DNA from 4 places in the Lysinibacillus sp. PWR01 genome. Region 2 is predicted to be linked to each of the others. Evidence: riboswitches for the same ligand, from Rfam matches in the RefSeq annotation. Region 2 holds a riboswitch; each other region holds the start of a gene.

Region 1 (5,899 bases), on a different contig from region 2:
ATTTTATACGATTCTCAATGGGATTATTTCTTTTACACAGACATTAATTGAATTAGCAAGGGAAGCTCGAATGGAGAAGCGAGCCGATTATGTTGAACTAGCTTTAGAAATAATTGATCAACACTTTAAAGATAGCGCATTGTCTCTTCCCTTTGTCGCTCATAAGCTCGGAATAAGCCCCAATTATTTAAGTACAATTTTTTCAAAGAAGCAAGGCTTGCCATTTCAGCGCTATTTACAGCAAGTAAGAATTCATCATGCCACGAAAATGCTGCTAGAAACAGATTTCGCAATTAGTGAAATCGCACATTTAAACGGTTTTGATGATCCAAATTATTTCATAAAATTATTTAAGCAACAAATTGGTATTACACCTAACCGATATAGAAAAAATTAAAAGTTTGATTAAAATAATTTTCATTTAGTTGATTTTATTTTCAATAAAGATTTTTTCGATGAAGTCATTATCTTGAACTTTGCCTTGCAATTGTTTTTAAAATTGAGATTTGAAAAGATAAATTAAAGTTAAAAACTATGTATAATCCGCATGTCTAGCGCATATATTTATAGTTTATACTTAAATATAAAAATTCTTTAACGATAATTATTACAATGTACTAGCAATTCTATTTTATATTTGTTATAGTTATAGATGAAGAGTTTGACTCACATTTTTTTCAGGAGGTAAACTAATATGACAAACGCAAATGATCGTAGCCGTCGTTTTACAACAGCAGGTGGTGCTCCAGTAGTAAGTAACCATGACTCTATGTCAGCAGGTCCACGCGGCCCTCTTTTACTTCAAGATGTATGGTTAGTTGAAAAATTAGCAAATTTCAACCGTGAAGTAATTCCAGAACGTCGTATGCACGCAAAAGGCTCAGGTGCATTTGGTACTTTTACTGTAACGCATGATATTTCACAATATACAAAAGCGAAAATCTTCTCAGAGATTGGCAAGAAAACAGAAATGTTCGCACGTTTCTCTACAGTTGCTGGTGAGCGTGGCGCAGCAGATGCTGAGCGAGATATTCGTGGCTTTGCCCTTAAATTCTATACAGAAGAAGGGAACTGGGATTTAGTAGGGAATAATACACCTGTATTCTTCTTCCGTGACCCATTACACTTTACAGATTTAAACCACGTGGTAAAACGTGACCCACGTACAAATATGAAAAATGCCAACTCTAACTGGGATTTCTGGACTTCATTACCTGAAGCACTTCATCAAGTGACAATTGTTATGTCTGACCGTGGTATTCCAGCTGGTTACCGCAATATGCACGGTTTTGGATCTCATACGTATAGCTTTATCAATGCTGATAATGAGCGCGTTTGGGTTAAGTTCCACTTCCGTACAGAGCAAGGCATTAAAAACTTAACTGGTGCCGAGGCGAATGAGATTATTGGTCAAGACCGTGAATCTTCACAACGTGATTTATATGAAGCCATCGAAAAAGGCGATTTCCCTAAATGGAAAATGTATATTCAGGTTATGACAGAGGAGCAAGCTCGTGAGCTACCATACAACCCATTCGATTTAACAAAAGTATGGTATAAAAAAGATTTCCCATTAATTCCTGTAGGTGAGTTTGAGTTAAATAAAAACCCGGACAACTACTTTGCAGAAGTGGAACAAGCTGCATTTGCACCATCTAACATCATCCCTGGTATTAGCTTCTCACCAGATAAAATGTTACAAGGTCGTATTTTTGCCTATGCGGATGCACAACGCTATCGTTTAGGAGTAAACCACTATATGCTTCCTGTTAACGCACCAAAATGCCCATTCCGTACTTTCCACCGCGATGGAGCAATGCGCTTTGACGGCAACCTTGGTTCAACTTTAGGCTATGAACCAAATAGCTATGGTGAATGGGAGCATAACTTAGACCATAAAGAGCCTGAATTACGCATTGATGGTCATGCAGGTATTCATGACTTCCGTGAAGACGATAATAATTACTTTGAACAACCAGGTAAACTATTCCGTCTATTGACTGCGGAAGAGCAACAACGCCTATTTGAAAATACAGCGAATGATATGGCTTCTGTTGAAGAATTCATCAAGCGTCGTCACATCCTTCACTGCTATCTAGCTGATCCAGCATACGGTGAAGGTGTTGCAAAAGCGATGGGTCTTTCATTAGAAGGTATGGACCTTACAAACCCATATGTAAAACAACCAACAAACGTTTAATATTCCACTTATTATTGATATCCAAATCCAACTTTTACTCCATGTGAATCCATCATTCACATGGAGTTTTTTGATTAAGAAAAGGCCTATGTCTATAATTTGACATAAGCCTTTTCTTTCATTATTGGTAAATTTGACTACCTGCTTTTTTAAACTCTTCCGCCTTATCCTTCATACCTTGATGGATCGCTTCAGTAGTATTTAAATCCTTTTCTTTAGCATAATTACGGATATCCTGTGAAATTCTCATACTACAGAATTTAGGACCGCACATAGAACAAAAGTGCGCTGTTTTTGCTCCCTCTGCTGGCAGTGTCTCATCATGATATTCCACTGCGCGTTCTGGATCTAATGACAGATTGAATTGATCACGCCAACGGAATTCAAAACGTGCTTTAGACAGTGCATCGTCTCGTTGTTGTGCACCAGGATGCCCTTTTGCTAAATCAGCAGCATGTGCAGCAATTTTATAAGTAATAACACCTACGCGAACGTCCTCACGATTCGGTAAGCCAAGATGCTCTTTCGGTGTCACATAACAAAGCATCGCTGTACCAAACCAGCCAATCATCGCTGCACCAATGGCTGAGGTAATATGATCATAACCCGGAGCAATATCTGTTGTTAGTGGGCCTAATGTATAGAAGGGCGCTTCCTTACAAACCTCTAATTGCTTATCCATATTTTCTTTTATGAGATGCATCGGTACATGACCTGGCCCTTCAACCATCACCTGAACATCATGCTTCCAAGCAATTTGCGTTAGTTCACCTAGTGTTTCAAGCTCTGCAAATTGTGCCTCGTCATTGGCATCTGCAATTGATCCTGGACGTAAACCATCACCTAAGGAAAAAGCAACATCATAAGCTTTCATAATTTCACAGATTTCCTCAAAGTGTGTATAAAGAAAATTCTCTTGATGATGATATAAACACCACTGTGCCATTATAGAACCCCCACGAGATACAATGCCTGTTACACGATTTACCGTAAGCGGTACATAGCGTAAAAGGACACCTGCATGAATGGTGAAATAATCAACACCCTGCTCGGCTTGTTCAATAAGGGTATCACGATATACCTCCCATGTTAAATCCTCTGCTATGCCATTCACTTTCTCTAAAGCCTGATAAATTGGCACAGTTCCCACTGGCACTGCAGCATTTCGAATAATCCATTCTCTCGTTGTATGAATATGCTTACCTGTCGATAGATCCATAATATTATCTGCACCCCATCGAGTTGCCCACGTCATTTTCTCAACTTCTTCTGCAATGGACGAAGATACCGCCGAATTCCCAATGTTTGCATTGATTTTCACATGGAAATTACGGCCAATAATCATTGGCTCTGCCTCAGGGTGATTGATATTAGAAGGCATAATAGCTCGCCCTGCTGCAATTTCTGAACGAACAAATTCAGGGTCCATATTTTCACGGATGGCTACGAACTCCATTTCAGGTGTTATAATGCCATTTCGCGCATAATGAAGCTGTGTTACATTTTTACCTTTTTTAGCACGTAAAGGCTTTCTTGCTAATTCAGGAAAGACATTTTCATGATTACGGGGGTCATCTGCACGACGAAAACCATTATCCTCTGGTTTAATCGTACGCCCCTCATATTCTTCAACATCCCCTCGTTCTTCTATCCATGTGCGTCGTAAAACTGGTAAACCTTTTGTAATATCCGCTTGATAGGCCGGATCTGTGTAAGGACCACTCGTATCATATACTCGAATAGGTGCATTTTCTTCATTTCCAAAACTTCCTGTTGTGGGACTTAATGCGATTTCACGCATAGGTACTAAAATATCGGGGCGTGATCCTTCCACATATACTTTTTTGCTTCCTTCAAAGCTGGACATAATCGTAATATTCTTTTCACTAATTGCTGACATGAGCTACTTCTCTCCCTTAAATATATTTTGATACAAGGACCGAATCTAGCTCACCCCAACAATCAAATAAATAAAAGCCGAATCCAAAATAATTATTTGGATCCGGCCATGAATGTAAAGGTCTATTAATTGCATACTCTGCAATAGCTTCTTAACTTTCCCACGCTGGTATGAGCCAGATCAGGTCCAAAGGGTCAAGAAACCTCTAAGCGTTTCCCTCTCAGCCTGACTCATCAGACTCCCCTAGTTAATACTATTTAGTTTGATGCTAGTGTAGCAGATATTACTAAGAGATGGAAGTTATATTTTTTATCTTTCAACTAACTAGGTAAATAATACTTCTGCAAAATAAATCACAATTGTTACGGTTATACAGCTCACAATAGTTGAAAATAAAACAGCTTGCGCGGCTGTTGCTGATTCTACATCATATTCCAATGCTAGACTAGAGCTATTACGAGATGTTGGAAAGGCACTGGCTATAAACAGTGATTGTGCGACGACTCCATCTAATCCCAATACATAAATAATGACTAATGCAACAGCTGGTCCAATAATTAATCGTGTAAAACAGCTGACAAAGACCGTTTTATTAAACATTGATTTGATCTCAAGTTGTGACAATTGCGCACCCAAGGTAATTAATGCCACAGCAATAAATCCATCTGCCACATGCTCTACCGGTATTTTGATAAACTGCGGTATACCGATATCAAAATAGTTCATAGCAACGCCTATAATCAGTGCATGAATAATGGGCATTTTAAAGAAATCTTTGATGATTGTCATACCCGACTTCGTAGAGGAAATTAAATTGTACAAACCATATGTATAAGTAGTCATATTTTGAAAGATTACAAGCATGACCTGAATGGCTACGCCAATAGGTTGCGTGGCAAAAATCATTTGAGCCACTGGAATACCGTAATTGCCAGAATTAATAAGCACCACACTATTTTTAAAGACTGCTGCCTCTGTTTTGGCTAAACCTAGCCCTTTCGCCATCAAATGACTGAGTATCATTTGACTACCGATAAAGAGCACAATAAATAATCCGACTTCTCCCAGAACAGATAATTCTACATGTGTTTCATATAAATTTACAAAAACAGCCGCTGGCATAAAGCAATATGTAATAAGCTGAGACAATGCTTTTAAGTTAAAGCGAAATTTCTTTTGTAGTATAGCGCCTATTACAAGTAACACTAAAATAGGTACAACAATTTGAAAGAAAATCATTCCGAGATACATCATATCAATGTCCCCCTTCCAGTGTTAATAGTAGTGCTGAATTCTTTTTAGGTCAATTTCTCTTACCTTCACAATAAAAGAAAGACTGCCTCTATATTGAAGGCAGCCTTTCCTTTTAAGCAAGCTTAAATCGATTTACAACTTCTTGTAGCTCATTTGAAATATCGTTCATACTTTGAATAGACTCTGCTACTTTTTGTAATTCTGCTTGTTGATCCATAGCAGAAGCACTTACTTGTTCTGCAGAAGCTGCTGTTTGCTCTGAAATAGCCGAAATACTTTGGATGGACATGATTGCCTGATTTTTATGCTCTAACATACTAGATAGTTTATTCATTAATTCACTAATAGAATTCGCAATTGAACCTGACAAGTCACTGCTATCTTTAAATGCTAGTTGCGTGCTTTGTACTGACTCATTTTGAGCGTGCATTAAATCTGCATTAGATGCAATGACTGCAACCGTTTGCTGAGAATTTTCAAGAATGCTTTCTACTGTACTCTTGATAATTTCTGTTTCATTCTTAGATTGTTCCGCCAGCTTTCTA
Region 2 (5,899 bases):
TTCGACATGCTTTTGCTGATTTAGGTCAACTGCATATTCGTACAGAACGTGACCGTATGTTTATTGCTATAGAGGGCGAAGCACAAATGCAGACGCTAATTACAGGTTTACCTAAAATTTTTGGTATTCAATCATTTAGCCCTGTAGCTGCATGTGAAAAAGATATGGAAAGTATGAAAAAGCTCGCTATCACGATTATGGAGACATTTAAAGACGAGCAACATACATTTAAAGTAGAAGTAAAACGTACTGATAAAACATTTCCATTAGAATCTCACGCCATCCAACGTGAGATCGGTGGCTATGTTTTACCGCAATTTCAAAATTTATCTGTCAAAGTGAAAAAGCCTGATATTGAGCTACGTGTAGAAGTTCGTCATGATGCAACTTATATGATGGCACAAGTTATTCCTGGTGCAGGTGGAATGCCAGTAGGATCTAATGGGAAGTCTTTATTAATGCTATCAGGCGGTATTGATAGTCCTGTCGCAGGTTATTTAATGATGAAGCGTGGTGTGAGATTAGAAGCGATTCACTTCTTTAGTCCACCTTATACAAGCCAAAATTCATTGGAAAAAGTTAAAGTGCTTGCTAATGAATTAACGAAATTTGGTGCTAGTATTCGTTTGCATGTTATTCCTTTTACTGAAATACAAGTTCTTATTAAAGAAAAAGTACCTTCTAACGTGTCGATGACAACAACACGCCGAATGATGCTGAAGGTTGCTGATCAGGTGCGTGAGGAGATTGGTGCACTTGCTATTGTAACAGGTGAAAGTCTTGGACAAGTAGCGAGTCAAACGCTTGAAAGCTTAACAGCAATTAATGCAGTAACAAATACACCTATTCTACGTCCGCTGATTTCAACAGATAAATTAGAAATTATCGATATGGCTGAGAAAATCGGCACATACGAAACATCTATTCAGCCATTTGAAGATTGCTGTACGATTTTTACACCAGCAAGTCCTAAAACAAAACCAAAGCTTGAAAAGGTGGAGCATTATGAAAGCTTCTCTGATTTTGATGAATTGATCGAGCGAGCAGTGAAAAATCGCGAGGTCTATATTTTCCCTAAGAAAGAAGAACAGCAACAAGATAAATTTGCAGATCTATTATAAGGTTTTAAAAGCCGTCTCAAAGCCCATTTTGAGACGGCTTTTTTGCGTGATTAACGGTATTCCAATAGAGGTACAATTTACCTCTAAAATTTTTGTATTAAAAATCTAATATCGCACATTCTATATTCACAAGGAGGTGAGAGACATGACTTCAAACAACAACCGCAGTTCAAACAAGCTTGCAGTACCTGGTGTACAACAAGCACTTGATCAAATGAAATACGAAATTGCACAAGAATTTGGTGTTCAATTAGGAGCTGAAGCTTCAGCTCGTGCCAACGGTTCCGTTGGTGGTGAAATCACTAAACGTCTTGTACAAATGGCAGAATCTCAATTAAAAGGTATGCCAAACAACCAATAAATGCTGATTAAGCATTTATAAACTTAAAACCAGTGACCGTAAAAGGCACTGGTTTTAGTTTGTTTATTGATCATTTATTTATACGACATAAAGACTTAAACGTAGATACTGTATGTTCAATATCTTCGCTTTGACAGATAGCTGAAATCACAGCAATACCATCAGCACCAGCTTGAAATACAGTATGTGCATTTGTACAATTAATTCCTCCGATTGCTACAATCGGTAATTCAGGATGAAGATAATGAGCCTGCTGTAAAAAAGATGTGCCACAAGGTGGTTGTGCATCACTTTTAGAAGATGTTGCAAAGATTGGACCAATCCCTACATAATCAGCTTGATGGTTAATAGCCGTTTGCAATTCGTCCTGTGAATGGACAGAAACACCAAGAATCATGTTCCCAATTCTTTTACGTGCTACTCCAACAGGTAAATCATCTTGTCCGATATGAACACCATCAGCACCGAGTCGCATCGCTAGCTCGACATCGTCATTAACGATAAAGGGTACACTATACTGATGACATCGTTTTTGACATTGGCGTGCAAACTGTTCATAGGCTAATCCAGTTAACGCATGAGGACCTTTTTCGCGAAATTGAAACATTGTAATGCCTGCTTGTAATGCCTTTTCTAGGATATAGATCGATTGTTCATGATGAGGAACATTGCTCGTACCCATAATAAAATAAAGCTGCAAATCCTTACGTTTCATGAATAATCACCTCACAGGCTTCCTTATGCTGTTGATAAGCAAAATGATTTGTGGGTCCATGACCATTTCCAATCGATAAATCATACATAATTGCTAATTGGATAAACTTTTTAGCTTCAATAATGGCTTCTTCCATAGCAAATCCCCGTCCAAGAAAAGCAGTAAGTGCTGCTGAAAATGTACATCCAGTACCGTGCGTATTTTTTGTTTGGATTCGAGGAGACTGCATCGAAAAAGATCGTCCATTTTTGAAAAATACATAATCAATAGCATAAAGTGGATCTGTTAAATGTCCACCTTTGATGATGACACATTGTACACCAAGTTGTAACAAGCTTTGAGCTACTTCTTTCATATCTTCAAAATGATGAATAGTTCTCCCTGTAAGTGTCTCTGCTTCGGGTATATTGGGCGTAACAACCGTAGCAAGTGGTAGTAAAGTTGAGCATAGTGCATCGATAGCTTCTTGCTGCAATAGGCTTTCTCCACCTTTTGCAATCATCACTGGATCAACAATCAGTGGAATGTTTAGCTCACCGATCATGCTTGCGATTGTTTTGATAATAGCTGAGGAATAAAGCATTCCTGTTTTAATTGCAGTTATTGAAAAATCTTCTACTAAGGCCTCGAATTGTTTTTTTATAAAGGAAACGTCAATTGGGTAAACACCTGTTACACCCAATGTATTCTGTGCAGTTAATGCTGTAATGACAGAGGTGCCAAACACTTTTAATTCCTGAAATGTTTTTAAATCAGCCTGTATACCAGCACCGCCTCCGCTATCTGAGCCAGCAATCGTCGTTACAATATGCATGAAGCTTCACCATCCTTTGACAAACGATGTATAGCATTAAGTAAGGCGATTTGAAAATCACCGATATCTGCAGTAAATGCTGATGCTAGTAAACCTGCTTTTTTATAGTAAGTAAGTGTTTCTGTTAATTGCTGGTAAGGGTTAGGTCCAACACGATAGGCAGCACCGCAAATTGCGCTTAGTAAACAACCTGTACCCGTTACTTCCGTCATTTGTGGATGACCACCAGCAATCCATTGGCTATGCTTACCATCAGTTATAAAATCACGTTCCCCCGTTACAATAACTATGCATTGATAGCGTTGAGCCAATAATGTGGCTTCTGCTTCCATAGCGATGGAGCCATGACCACTATCGACACCCTTTTGTTGCCAATCTACACCGGCTATTGCAGCAAGCTCGCCAAGATTACAGCGAATCACAGCAAATTGTATGTTCTCAAGTAAATGTTTGACGGTTTCCTTACGATAAGTTGTGGCTCCAACGCCAACAGGATCTAAAATAACAGGAATACCAAGTGCATTCGCTTTTTTACCTGCTAATAGCATGGCGCTTTTTGTACGATCATTAAGCGTTCCAATATTAATTAATAGTGCTTGAGCAATCGCTACCATTTCCTCTGTCTCTTGGCTGTCATCAGCCATTACCGGTGAGGCACCTATTGCTAATAAACCATTTGCTTGAAAATTTGCCACTACATAATTGGTGATGCAATGGACGAGTGGTTGCTGTTGACGAATTGTTTGAAATATCATTGTAGTCCTCCTCTGTGGATGGACGTAAGCATGCAAAAAAGGCTCTTTTTGTGTAAAAATGCACGAAAAAGAGCCTTTCATCTGTAAAAAACGATGTCTATTGCTCCCTACGTCAGTATTAACTAACAGGTTCAAAGGGTCAGGTTTTACCTTCTCAACTCTTGCGAGTCCCCCTGCAATCTTGTATTTAGTTGACCAAAATGTACCACACTTTTCATATGTATTCAATAACTAGTTTTCCTATAAACAAAACGTGACTGATGCCATATAGCAAAGTATGATAGTTGTCATGACTTTAAAGAAATTGAGTGTAAACCATTGAAAATAATGAAAAAGGAGTTTTATAATGTGTCATAGCAAAAGGGGGCATTTGCCATGAAAAGACAAGATTTAGTTGCACCAGAATGGTATAACATAGCAGAGGAAATTGAAAAATATGCGCAGGATGCAACAAAAAATGCTTTAATCATTTATGAAGAAAATCAAGACGTCCAATTTATTACATATGCACATTTATTGGAAAAAGCGAATCAAGCAGCACATGTTTTCACCAAGCAAGGCTTAAAGAAAGGTGATGTCATTTTAGTGATGGTACCACGTTCAGTGGAAGCATATATTGTGTATATTGCTGCATTGAAAGCGGGTTTAACCATTATTCCAAGCTCAGAAATGTTAAGAACAAAAGATATTGAATATCGTATTCACCATGCCAATGCTAAAGCGGTTATTGCATTTGAACCTTATATTGAACAATTTGATGAAGTGGGGAATTTACAAGGCATATTGCAATTTGTCATAGGGCATGCACACGAACCTTGGCAGAACATACTTGAAAAAATGCATAATCAACCTACAACTTACATAAACCCTATCCCGACTAAAAGCACTGACAATGCATTTTTAGCCTATACAAGCGGAACAACAGGAAATCCGAAAGCAGCGGTGCATACTCATAGTTGGGGCTATGCACATTTACGAACAACAGCACCACATTGGCTGGGTGTACATGAAAATGATATTGTTTGGGCAACTGCAGCACCAGGATGGCAAAAATGGATTTGGAGTCCGTTTCTTGCTACTTTGGGTAGTGGTGCTACCGCATTTGTCTACAAAGGTAAATTTGAAGCAGCTACTTATTTAGCATTGCTTGAAAAATTCAAAATCAATGTACTATGCTGTACACCAACAGAATATCGTTTTATGGCAGCGCTTGAAAATTTACATGAATATGATTTAAGTGCAATTCGCCAAGCTGTATCAGCTGGTGAGCCTTTAAATAGTGAGATCATTAAAGTTTTCTTGGAAACATTCAAATTACAAGTACGAGATGGCTACGGGCAAACGGAAAATACATTATTGGTGGGAACAATGGTGGGGATGGAGGCGCGAGTTGGCTCTATGGGGAAACCTACTCCTGGCAACACCGTTGAGATTATTAATGATTTGGGCAAACCCGTTACTGTGGGAGAAGTGGGCGATATTGCTGTTCATCGTGAAACACCAGCCCTCTTTAAAAAATATTTAAATGATCCTGAACGTACAAATTTACAATTTCGTGGGGATTGGTATATTACAGGAGATCGTGCCTATAAAGATGAAGATGGCTATTTTTGGTTTGATGGCCGAGGCGACGATGTCATTATTTCCTCAGGCTATACGATTGGACCCTTTGAAGTAGAGGATGCCCTAATGAAGCATCCGACTGTGAAAGAGGCTGCAGTGGTTGCGAGTCCTGATAAAGTCCGTGGAAATATTGTCAAGGCATTTATTGTTCTGCGCAACGATGAAAAAGGTGATGAAGCACTTATTCAAACACTTCAAAGTCATGTGAAATCACTGACTGCTCCATACAAATATCCACGTGCTATTGAATTTGTAGAGGAGCTACCGAAAACATCTTCAGGGAAAATTAGACGTGTCGAATTACGACAACAAGAAATCAAACAACTCCAATCATGATCATTTCCTAGGAAATAATGTCGAAAATCAAAGTTCATGCAAAGGTATGGACTTTGATTTTTTTAATTTTTTTAGGTAAGGTAGGATAAGGAAATAAATAGCATAAAGCTTTTTGCATAGTATTATTGCAAAAAAATGAAACAAATGTGTAATTCATACGTATTACGTGTTAAG
Region 3 (5,899 bases), on a different contig from region 2:
CACTTGGGCACTTACATAAGGCACATTTTGTCTTAAACGAAAGCATTCGCTATGCAGGCTCTCCATTAAAATATTCGTTATCTGAGCATTTACATGAGAAAGGCTTTTTAATCATCGATTTAGATGAGCAAGGTAATAGCACAGTAAGTAAAAGAAAACTTGTGCCAAGAAGAGATTTACGAGTAGTAGAAGGTCAGCTGGAGGACTTATTAAGGCAAACACCAAGTGAGGACTATGTATTTGTTAGATTGACGGATACAATATCTGTGACTTCACCGATGGAACGCATTCGTAGTGTGTTTCCGCACGCTATGCATGTGGAACGTAAGGTACTAAGGCAAGATGCGCCACGTGAACTACAAGTGGTGGAAGCTGAAAAACTAGAGGATATTGATTTATTCCGTTCATTTTTCACCGATATTATCGGCATTCAGCCAGATGAAGATACGGAACGTCTTTTCACAGAGATGCTACAGGAATTATTAGATGAGGAGCGAGAGACAGTAAAATGAAGCCATTAAAGTTAACAATTACTGCATTTGGTCCATATAAAGACACGGAAGTAATTGATTTTCAAGAACTAGGAGAACATCGATTGTTTGCTATTTCTGGTAAAACTGGTGCTGGGAAAACAACCATTTTCGATGCTATTTGCTATGCTCTTTACGGATCAGGCAGTGGGGAGGATCGTCAGGATACAGCTTTACTGAGAAGCGGCTTTGCTCATGATGATGTCTATACAGCTGTAGAACTCATCTTTGAAATGCATGGAAAAGTCTATCAAATCGTAAGACAGCCAGGTCATATTAAAGAAAAAAATAAAACGGTTACTGGGAAGAAAATAGAGCTAGCTGAAGTAAAAGAGGGAAAGCTTGATTATAGTATTGTAGAAAAGCAGCAAACCCTTGAAGTCGATAAGAAATTACATGAAATTATAGGTCTCACAAAAGATCAATTTAGCCAAATTGTGATGTTACCTCAAGGTGAATTTCGTAAACTATTAACCTCTGATTCTACAAATAAAGAAGTAATTCTACGGAAAATCTTTAAAACAGATCGTTTCGGCGTCATGGCAAAAAAGCTTGATGCCAAACGTAAAGAGGCAGAAAGTGACCTTGAGCGTGCCAAACAATTAAAAGAACATTTACTTGGTCAAATAGTCGGCGCCTTACCACAACGTTCTTCCTCTTTATTCACATTGATTGCTGATAATACGGGAAATTTACATCAACTGACGCAGGCACTTGATGAGGAGTTTAGTTTCTATAAGAAATGTATAGAAAATGAACAGCTACAATACGATGAAGCATATAGCCTTCATCAAAAAGAGCAAGAATATTATCGCTTAGCTAAAACGCTTAATGAACAATTCGATGAGCAAGCTAATCGACAGCAACGACTACAGATGCTGTTACAAGAGCAGGATAGATACCAAGCAAAGGAGCAGGAGATTGCTTTAGCAGAACAAGCAGAGCGACTTGTGCAGCTAGAACAACAAGGCAGGGATTTACGTGCTGAACTGAACGTAAAAGAACAAGCCTTTCAACAAGCGAAAGTTAAACAACAGCAGGCAGAAGAACAGTTGCAATGTGCACAAGAAGAATATGCAGTAGAAGAGGCTAAAGAGCCTGAACGTCAGCAAATCTTACAGCAGGAAATGCAGTTACAGGCGTTATTGCCGAAATTTGAAGCGTATGAAAATAATATACAACAGCTGCAAATAGCGGAGCAATATGCTGAAACAGCGAAACGAGCAGTAACTGATAACCTTATGCTTTTGGAAAAAGAACAAGAGCAATTGAAGCATTTTTCTCAAACGGTGGAGGGCTATGAAAAACAGGGTGAGCCATATGAAGGCTACTTAGAACAGTTACCGAAACTACGGGAACAGGTAGCTTTAGTCAAGCAGGTTGAGAAATATAAAAATACAGTAGAGTTAGCAAAGCAGGATGTAGCCGCTTCAGCTATTCTCTATCAAGAAAGCAATGAGGCACTTCAGCTATTGCAGCAACGGTGGTTGACGAGTCAGGCTAGTATTTTAGCCAAACAGCTGAAGGAAGGGGACCCTTGTCCTGTCTGTGGTAGTATGACTCATCAGAAAGCACACAATGAGCAACTGGAAGTTATCGAGCTTGCTGAAGTAGAAACATTAAGAGCAAAGGCATCTTCAGACGAGCGTAAGTATCTAGAACAAGAGGCATTTTTAGCATCTGCACAACAACTTCTTCAAGATGCATGTCAACAACTTGAGGCACAGCATATTAAACAAGAAGACCAAGCACAGATCACCGCTACTTTACATGAAGTGGAGAAAGAAATTGCTACCTTAAAAATTATTCATAACCAATTAGCTGATATGCGATTAAAAATAAAACATCAGCATGATCAAATAGAACAGCTACGAAACAAGCAGAGCAAACTAGAGCAATATTTAGCGGAGCAGATGAAAGAATGGACAAGATTACAAGCGGTTGTAGAAGAACAGCTGAAGCAGATGCCAGCTAACTTACCAACTATACAGCAATTAAAGCAACAACTTACTGATGTCAGTAAACAGAAAGAAAATCTGCAAAAAAGATGGCAAGCGAGTCAAGAAAATTTGCATGTGGCAAAGGAAGCGGCTAGCAATGCAAAATTAACTGTAGAAATTGCCAAACAGTCTTTTGAGGAATTACAGCTCAAAATGAATGAAAAGCTTCAGCAATTTTCAGCAAATATGCAGGAAATAGGTTTCAATAGCTACGAGGAATATGCTAGTGCCAAACGGAGTGCCATGCAATTAGATGCCCTTCGAAAAACATGCAGCGACTATGCTTTACAAGTCCACACTTTGAAAATCCAAATTACCGAAGGGGCTACATATCTTCAAGGGAAAGAGAAGCAAGATTTAGTGTTGATGGAAGCAAGGGTAGAACAGCATCGTATTTCCTATGAGGAAGCATTTAAACGTTTGCAACAGATGAATGGCTTTGCACAAGCATGCCAGGGCTTTATTGAAAAGGTAGAAGAAATAGCGAGAGAGCTTCATTTACTTGAACAGGAAGCAGGGCGAGTAAAGGAACTCTATGGATTATTAAACGGACAAAACGCGAAAAAGCTATCCTTTGAGCGTTATATACAAATTAATTATTTAGATCAAATTACAGAAGCTGCCAATATACGGCTGTATCATTTATCAAACGGTCAATTTGAGCTCAGACGCTCAGATAGATTGGAAAAGCATGCAAAGCAAAGTGGACTTGGTCTTGATGTTTATGATGCCTATACGGATCAATTACGAGATGTTAAAACATTATCAGGAGGCGAAAAATTTAATGCTTCGCTAAGTCTTGCTTTGGGAATGGCAGATGTGATTCAAAGCTTCCAAGGTAATATTCATATTGAAACGATGTTTATTGATGAAGGCTTTGGTTCACTCGATGAGGAATCACTAAACAAGGCAATTGATACATTAATTGATTTACAGGATTCTGGTCGTATGATTGGTGTTATTTCTCATGTACCTGAATTGAAATCTGCGATGCCAGCAGTTTTACATGTAGAAAAAACATTGAATGGACATAGTCAAACACATTTTGAAGTGAAATAAAACGAAGGCGTATTTCCGAAAAAAAGGAATACGCCTTCGTTTATTTTTTTCGAGGTGTGGCTGTAGGCGTTGTTCCCTTTTTTGCAGCCATTACTTTCCTGACGATAGGAATAACAATCGGTGCTAACTTTACTGCGGTTTTCACAACGTTTGATACTTTCATTCAAAAACAGCTCCTTTTACAATTACTACTACCTGTTTCTCTTAAAAATAAAACATTAGCGGATAACGCGAACAGCCTGAATAATATTCCAGATCACAATACCAAGTGAGACGAGGGCATAGATGGCGAATGAAGCAAACCAAATAATCATCACTGTATTATTACTGGAGGTTGGATCTAAACTAAATGTGGAAAAAACAAAGACAATAAAGAACAGGATGCCAAAAACAAAAGGAATTAAATGAGAGACAAGTGCACGAATCGAATGTTTTTTTACATCACTATCTTTTGTCACAATGTACACAATTAATGGAACGATGAAAGGGGCGAAGAAAATACTAAGATAACTAAAGGCAGCTAAAATTTTTTGATTCTCCATAGTTGTACCTCCTTTTTTAATATTTACGCATGAATAATAGCAAAGTTTCAAAAAAATAATGTATGGAAGAGGTTGTAATCCTCCTAGCCTTTGCGTACAATGAAAATGTTCAAATAAATTCAGATGTAACGACCACAAGGGGAGCTGATGATGTCAGCTGAGACTGGGCACGTAATGCCTTGACTCTTCGAACCTGTAAGTTAACGCTTGCGTAGGGATGTGGATAGAAACCGACACTTGTACGATGTGAGGCTCTGTCCTGGCATCGTTTTTTCATTCTCGGGGGAAAATGGTGTCAGAAAGAGACATATCAGCGCATTTCTATTCCTGCTCTTGTATCCTACATCGGAACAAAGGAGAGAATATGTATGGACAAAAAAAGACTGTTAATGCTAGTGGAGATTGCGATATTTGCAGCAATTGGGCTAGTACTTGATCAGGTATCCTTTAAAGTATGGGCACAAGGTGGCTCAGTTAGTCTTGTCATGGTACCTATTATGTTAATCGCGTTTCGTTGGGGCCTAGTAGCTGGGCTAACAACGGGACTACTTGTGGGTGTTATGCAAACAATGTTTGGTTCCTATATCGTGCACTGGCTACAAGGATTACTAGATTATGGTGTTGCTTTTACAGTTGTAGGATTAGCGGCAGTTGTACGTGGACCAGTGTTGGACGCTGCTAAACATATGAACAAAACAAAAATGGCACTTTATATTATAATAGGTACCGTTTTCGCAGGCTTCTTACGATACGCGGCACATACAATTGCTGGTGCTGTATTTTTTGCAGAATATGCTGGCGATCAAAATGCTTGGATCTATTCCATCATCTATAACGGTACATATATGCTACCAGCAACTATATTAACGGCTATCGTTGGTGTTCTTTTATTCACAGCCGCTCCACAATTAATGCAAAGAAAAGCTTAATGCAAGTCCCTTCACATGAGTGGGGGGACTTTTTTGTTGTGAATAGCTCTTATAGCACTTTGCAAAGTAGGAAAGCATACAATATTTAAAGCGTTTATCGTTATACGCATAAAAAGTTATGTTATATTAAAGAATAGATATTAGATGAAAGGGACGTTATACATGATTGTAAAAACACAAGAAGAGATTGAAGCTTTTAAAAAAATAGGACGCATTTGTGCTGAAATTCGCGAAGCGATGAAAGCTGCAACAAAACCAGGTGTTACAACACTTGAACTAGACGAAATTGCTGGCCGCATGTTTGCGGAGGCAGGCGCTATTTCTGGACCGAAGGGAGAATATGATTTCCCTGGGTATACATGTATTAGTGTCAATGAAGAAGTGGCGCATGGTATTCCAGGGAAGCGTGTTATTCAAGAAGGAGATATTGTGAATATTGATGTTTCTGGCTCCTTAAACGGCTACTTTGCTGACACAGGTATTTCATTTGTTGTTGGTGAAGGCTATGAAGACAAAGAAAAGCTATGCCGTGTTGCCAAAAGTGCCTTTGATCGAGCAATGACAAAGGTAAAGGCTGGATCTAAATTAAATCAAATTGGTAAAGCAGTTGAACGTGAGGCGAATGCTAATGACTTAACTGTTATTATGAATTTAACAGGTCATGGCTTAGGTAAATCTTTACATGATGAGCCAAATCATATTTTAAACTATTATGATGCATGGGATTCTACCATCATGAAAGAAGGTATGGTGCTTGCGGTTGAGCCATTTATCTCAGCAAAAGCAGAGCATATCGTAGAAGCTGGTGATGGCTGGACATTCGTGACACCTGATAAATC
Region 4 (5,899 bases), on a different contig from region 2:
TGCGATGTTTACAGAAGGCAATACAAACGATAAACCGTTCCGTAAATCCGCAAAAACAGTGGGTAACGTAATCGGTAACTATCATCCGCACGGCGATAGCTCTGTGTATGAGGCGATGGTCCGTATGAGTCAGGACTGGAAGGCGCGTCATATGCTCATTGAGATGCACGGGAACAATGGCTCGGTCGATGGTGATCCACCAGCTGCGATGCGTTATACAGAGGCGAGACTATCTGCTATTGCCGCTGAAATGCTACGAGATATTGGCAAGAAAACGGTCGAGTTTGTGCCGAATTTTGATGACCAGGATATGGAGCCAACCGTTTTACCAGCACGTTTTCCAAACCTATTAGTCAACGGCTCTACAGGGATTTCCGCTGGTTATGCGACGGATATTCCGCCACATGCCTTAGATGAAGTACTGGATGCTGTGTTGATGCGCTTAGACAAGCCTAATGTTAGTGTAGATGAATTGATGACGGTGATTAAAGGGCCAGATTTCCCAACTGGTGGTATCATTCAAGGTGTGGACGGCATCAAAAAGGCGTATGAAACAGGTCGCGGCAAAATCATTGTCCGTGCTCAAGCAGTTGTCGAACCAATCAAGGGTGGTAAAGAGCAAATTGTTATCACGGAGTTACCATACGATGTAAATAAAGCGAATCTTGTGAAAAAAATTGATGAGCAACGTGTAGATAAACGACTAGAAGGTATTGCGGAAATTCGAGATGAATCAGACCGTACAGGCTTACGTGTCGTGATTGAGCTGAAAAAGGATGTACCAGGGCAAGGAATTTTACAGTACTTGTTTAAAACAACGGATTTACAGGTAGCTTATAATTTTAATATGATTGCCATCCACAATCGTCGCCCAACGATGATGACATTGCCATTATTGCTGGACGCGTATATCGCCCATCAAAAAGAAGTAGTGACAAACCGCTCCATTTACGATTTACAAAAGGCAAAGGACCGTTCTCATATTGTAGAAGGCTTAATTAAAGCCCTTTCCATTTTAGATGAAGTGATTGCGACGATTCGTTCTTCTAATGATAAGAAGGATGCGAAGCTTAATTTACAAGCGAAGTTTGATTTTACAGAGGTACAAGCAGAGGCCATTGTAAGCCTACAATTATATCGTTTAACGAATACGGATATTACAGAGCTTCGTCAGGAACAGGACGAATTAAATAAGTTAATTGCCAAGCTAGAGGGCATTCTACAAAGTGAAGCCAAGCTAGTACGTGTTATTAAACAAGAGTTGCTAGACATTAAGAAACGCTTTACAGAGCCACGTCGCTCGAAGATTGAGCAAGAAATTGAAGAAATTAAAATTACATTAGATGTCCTTGTGCCAAGTGAAGAGGTTGTCGTGACAGTGACGAAGGACGGTTATATTAAACGTACATCGACACGTTCTCATGCCGCTTCAAACGGGCAAGATTTTGCCATGAAGGATTCGGATTATTTATTGTATGAAGCAAACTTAAATACACAGCACCATCTATTGCTGTTCACAAATCGTGGCAATTATATTTATCAACCTGTTCATGAGCTTCCTGACATACGCTGGAAGGACCTGGGCCAGCATATTTCCAGTATTGTCCCAACAGGGGAAGATGAATCGATTATTGCGGTCTATGGCTTTGAAACATTTGAACAGCCCAATACGTATGTCTTCACAGCCACAAAAGATGGTCAAATTAAGCGCTCACCACTCGCAGACTATGCGGTAACACGTTATTCAAAGCCAATTAAAACGATGAACGTCAAGGCTGGTGATGCGATGATCTATGCATCGTTTGTGACGGATGATGTAGAACTGATGCTAACAACGGATACAGCCTATGCGATTCGTTTCCCGATGGAGGAACTACCCGTTACAGGTGTGAAAACAGGCGGTGTGAAAGGGATCACGCTAAAAGATGGAGAAGCCTTAGTTGGTGTCAATGTGCTACAGCCTGATGTTACACAATATGTAGTGATTGTGACACAGCGTGGAGCCGTGAAGAAAATGAATGTCGCTGAAGTTGAAGTAGCAAGTCGTGCAAAACGCGGACTAAAAGTATTAACAGAGTTAAAAGCAAATCCTCACCGAATTGTAGCAGTTATACAAGCGACAGACGAGGAGCAGGTTGTGATTGAAACCGAAAAAGGCGTTCAAGAGGTAATTGCTGTACAAGCATTGTCTCGTGCAGATCGCCATTCCAACGGTTCGTTTAAAGTGGATATTGCAACAGATGGGGCGATTTCCCATGTATTAACAGCCAAAAAAGAACAAAAACCTAGCTAATATCATGCCCAGTCTCTTAGGAGAGCTGGGCTTTTGTCTTGAATACAATCGCTATTCAAAAATAGCACCTTGTCATTTAAGTGTAACTATGGGTATAATAATCATCGAAAAGTTCATAGCGAAAGAATGTAGGGGGGCTAGTAGTTGCTAGCTGAGATTGTGTCCGATAGACGCTGACCCTTTGAACCTGATTTGGCTCGTACCAGCGTAGGGAACATCTATTCAAAAAAGCAAAGTTTTGAAGAATGATTGTAATACGTCTGGGAGGAATCCTAGGCGTTTTTTTATGTTTTCAAGCAATAGTTTGAAAACCTTGTATACGCTTTCTTCTGGTGACAACATTCATTCATGAACACTTTCATATTACAAACTGGGAGGCTTTCGCATGAAAAAATGGTTATTTATTCTATTGGCAGCACTTTTGACTTTAGTGGGCTGTAGTGACAAGGAGGACAAGCAGGCAACTGACAAGCTGAAAAAGGTGTCTGTGGTACTGGATTGGACACCGAATACGAATCATACAGGTCTGTATGTCGCAAAAAAACTTGGTTATTTTGAGGAACAGGGCTTAGATGTTGAGATAATTATGCCTGGTGAGGCGGGCGCAGATCAGCTTGTTGCTTCTGGAAAGGCAGAATTTGGCGTGAGCTATCAGGAAGGCATTACACAGGCGCGTGTACAAGATGTGCCGCTGGTCTCTATCGCAGCGATTATTCAGCATAATACATCTGGCTTTGCTTCTATTGCATCAAAAGGCATTACATCGCCAAAGGATTTTGAAGGTAAAACTTATGGTGGTTGGGGTGCGCCATTAGAGCAAGCCGTTCTCCAATCATTAATGCAAACAGAAAAGGCAGATATCAATAAGCTAGATATCGTCAATGCAGGGGATTTAGATTTCTTCACAATGATGGAAAAAGACATTGATTTTGCTTGGATTTATTATGCATGGACTGGGATTGAAGCTGAGCTGCGTGGGGAAAAGATTAATATGCTGTATCTAACGGATTATAGTGATCAATTGGATTACTATACACCTGTTCTAGCTACGAATGAAAAAATGCTACAGGACAACCCTGATGTTGTCAAAGCCTTTGTTGCAGCTACATCAAAAGGCTATGAATACGCAATAGAAAACCCAAGTGAAGCAGCTGATATGTTAATCGAAGCGGCTCCTGATTTAGATAAAGAGCTAGTGCATAAAAGTCAGGAATGGCTGGCAGATAAATATCAGAATGATGCCAAGCAATGGGGAGAGCAAAAGCTTTCTGTGTGGGAAAACTATGCAAAATGGATGTCTAGCAATCATGTACTAGAGGGCGAGTTTGATGCGAAACAAGCCTTTACAAATGATTTCTTACCTAAAAAGGAGGCCAATTAAGATGGCAAATTCATTAATCAGTGTGCAAATCATACCAAAGACAGAGAAATATGAAGATGTTATACCTTATGTGGATGCAGCGATTGCTGTGATCGATGCTTCTGGCGTGAAATATGAGGTACATCCATTGGAAACAACGATGGAAGGCGAGCTTTCTACATTGCTCCAAATCATTGAAAAAATGAATGAGAAGATGATCGAGCTTGGTGCCATTAATGTTATTACACAAGTGAAAATTTTATATCAGCCAAAGGGTATTACGATGGATACATTAACGGAGAAATATCAGTAATGAAACGTGCATTGCAAAAGGGAAGGACGATAATTTTTATCGCCTTCCTCTTATTCATATGGGAACTAATCGTGCATTTTGCTGAAGTTCCACATTGGTTATTACCTGCGCCAAGTAGTATTTTGTGGGAAGCCTTTCAGTCGTATCAAACCTTTCTACCACATGTATTTGCTACGGTGCAATTAGCCTTACTAGGTCTGGCCATTGGCATTGCTTGTGGTCTAACGGTGTCGATTGTGTTGCATCGTTTTACATTCATTCGGGAGTTGTTTTATCCAATTCTTATTATGTCGCAAAATGTTCCCATTCTTGTCTTGGCACCATTGCTTATTATTTGGTTTGGCTTTGGCTTATTACCGAAGCTCATTATTATTTGCCTCGTGTGCTTTTTCCCAATTGTCATTGCAGCGATGGATGGATTTAGGCAAACGGCCCCTGAATTAAAGCATTATTTTGCCATGATCGGTGCTACCAAGGCACAAACCTTTTGGAAGCTGGAATGGCCTCATGCCTATCCAGCCATTTTCTCAGGCGTTAAAATTGCTGCTACATATAGTGTGATGGGGGCTGTGATTGCGGAGTGGCTCGGTGCAAAAAAGGGTATTGGTGTTTACATGACCTTAGCTCAGTCCTCCTTCCGCACAGATCGTGTATTTGTGGCAATTTTTGCGATTGTTCTCTTGAGCTTACTATTGTTTAGCGGGATTCGTTTGATTGAAAAATTCATGGTGAAGGGGAGAGGCTATCATGCTCAGCATTCAAAACATCGCTAAATCCTTCGATGCACTAAAAGTCCTTGATCAACTTTCATTTGACGTAAGGGATGGTGAGTTTGTGGCCATTGTGGGTCCTTCAGGCAGTGGTAAGAGCACACTTTTTCAATTAATTGGTGGTGTTTCGCCAATTGATCAAGGAGCCATTTTATTAAATGAAGAGGATATCCAGCAAAAAAGAGGAACGATTGGCTATATGCCACAGCAACCTTGCCTATTACCCTGGCGTACGATTTTAGAAAATGTCACGCTTGTAGAGGAATTGCAGCATAAACCTGATGTGGAACGTGCCAAAGAATGGCTAGAAAAGGTTGGTCTTGCCTCCTTTATCCATGCCTATCCGAACGAACTGTCAGGAGGCATGCAGCAGCGTGTATCGTTCATTCGTGCAATGGTTAGTGATAAGCCGATTTTATGCTTAGACGAACCATTTTCTGCGTTGGATGAATTTACAAGACTGGAAATGCAGGCATGGCTTTTATCCATCTGGGAAGAGTATCGTAAATCAATCCTATTTGTTACACATAGTATTGAGGAAGCTCTCTTTTTAGCGGATCGTATACTTGTCTTAACCAAACGTCCAGCAACTGTAAAAAAGGAAATCATTGTGCCCTTTGAGAGACCACGGAAAGAGGAGATTCGACATTCCGCAGCGTTCACAGCGTTAAAGCAACAGCTATTTACGTATTTACAAGAAGAAAAGGGTGATATGTATGTTGATTGATGCGCATATTCATTTGGAACAGTATAATGATGAGGAAATTCCATTATTGTTGGAAGAGGTCGATGCTGTGATTGCGGTTAGCATGCAGCTATCCTCGTGTGAAAGAACGTTGCGTTTATCGAACAGCTATCAGCAAGTAAAGCCTGCTTTTGGCTTCCATCCTGAACAGCCTTTACTAAGTCCAAGCGACGAGGCAGCTTTATTCGATTGGATTCGTACGCATCAGGATGAGATGGTCGCTATTGGTGAGGTGGGTCTACCTTATTATTTAAGGCAAGAGCAAGCGATTGATGACCGTCCTTATGTGGCGTTATTAGAGCGTTTTGTTGTATTGGCGAAGGAACTTGATAAGCCGATTGTATTACACGCTGTATATGAGGACGCTAGTGTTGTGTGTGATTTGCTGGAAAAGCATCAGCTGCGTCAAGCCCATTTT

The links. A riboswitch is a leader RNA that binds a small molecule or an ion and turns the genes downstream of it on or off. The one in region 2 is predicted to bind thiamine pyrophosphate.
Region 1: linked by a shared signal. The riboswitch ahead of thiC (phosphomethylpyrimidine synthase ThiC) and the one ahead of thiM (hydroxyethylthiazole kinase) in region 2 are both predicted to bind thiamine pyrophosphate.
Region 3: linked by a shared signal. The riboswitch ahead of thiT (energy-coupled thiamine transporter ThiT) and the one ahead of thiM (hydroxyethylthiazole kinase) in region 2 are both predicted to bind thiamine pyrophosphate.
Region 4: linked by a shared signal. The riboswitch ahead of ACEVFT_RS14925 (ABC transporter substrate-binding protein) and the one ahead of thiM (hydroxyethylthiazole kinase) in region 2 are both predicted to bind thiamine pyrophosphate.

Annotation. Positions count from the first base shown of each region.
Region 1 is NZ_JBHERJ010000104.1:11,983-17,881, forward strand. It holds gene ACEVFT_RS24650 (helix-turn-helix domain-containing protein) at 1-397, shown strand, start outside; gene ACEVFT_RS24655 (catalase) at 695-2,200, shown strand; gene thiC (phosphomethylpyrimidine synthase ThiC) at 2,322-4,100, opposite strand; TPP riboswitch at 4,241-4,355, opposite strand; gene ACEVFT_RS24665 (AEC family transporter) at 4,425-5,354, opposite strand; gene ACEVFT_RS24670 (methyl-accepting chemotaxis protein) at 5,467-5,899, opposite strand, start outside.
Region 2 is NZ_JBHERJ010000089.1:125,091-130,989, forward strand. It holds gene thiI (tRNA uracil 4-sulfurtransferase ThiI) at 1-1,121, shown strand, start outside; gene ACEVFT_RS20825 (alpha/beta-type small acid-soluble spore protein) at 1,267-1,482, shown strand; gene thiE (thiamine phosphate synthase) at 1,553-2,197, opposite strand; gene thiD (bifunctional hydroxymethylpyrimidine kinase/phosphomethylpyrimidine kinase) at 2,187-3,011, opposite strand; gene thiM (hydroxyethylthiazole kinase) at 2,999-3,766, opposite strand; TPP riboswitch at 3,854-3,951, opposite strand; gene mbcS (acyl-CoA synthetase MbcS) at 4,142-5,725, shown strand.
Region 3 is NZ_JBHERJ010000038.1:49,122-55,020, reverse strand. It holds gene ACEVFT_RS05640 (exonuclease SbcCD subunit D) at 1-512, shown strand, start outside; gene ACEVFT_RS05635 (AAA family ATPase) at 509-3,589, shown strand; gene ACEVFT_RS05630 (hypothetical protein) at 3,630-3,752, opposite strand; gene ACEVFT_RS05625 (magnetosome magnetite crystal formation protein family) at 3,808-4,131, opposite strand; TPP riboswitch at 4,259-4,366, shown strand; gene thiT (energy-coupled thiamine transporter ThiT) at 4,500-5,060, shown strand; gene map (type I methionyl aminopeptidase) at 5,223-5,899, shown strand, end outside.
Region 4 is NZ_JBHERJ010000073.1:48,188-54,086, forward strand. It holds gene parC (DNA topoisomerase IV subunit A) at 1-2,293, shown strand, start outside; TPP riboswitch at 2,414-2,524, shown strand; gene ACEVFT_RS14925 (ABC transporter substrate-binding protein) at 2,679-3,674, shown strand; gene ACEVFT_RS14930 (thiamine-binding protein) at 3,676-3,966, shown strand; gene ACEVFT_RS14935 (ABC transporter permease) at 3,966-4,739, shown strand; gene ACEVFT_RS14940 (ABC transporter ATP-binding protein) at 4,714-5,463, shown strand; gene ACEVFT_RS14945 (TatD family hydrolase) at 5,453-5,899, shown strand, end outside.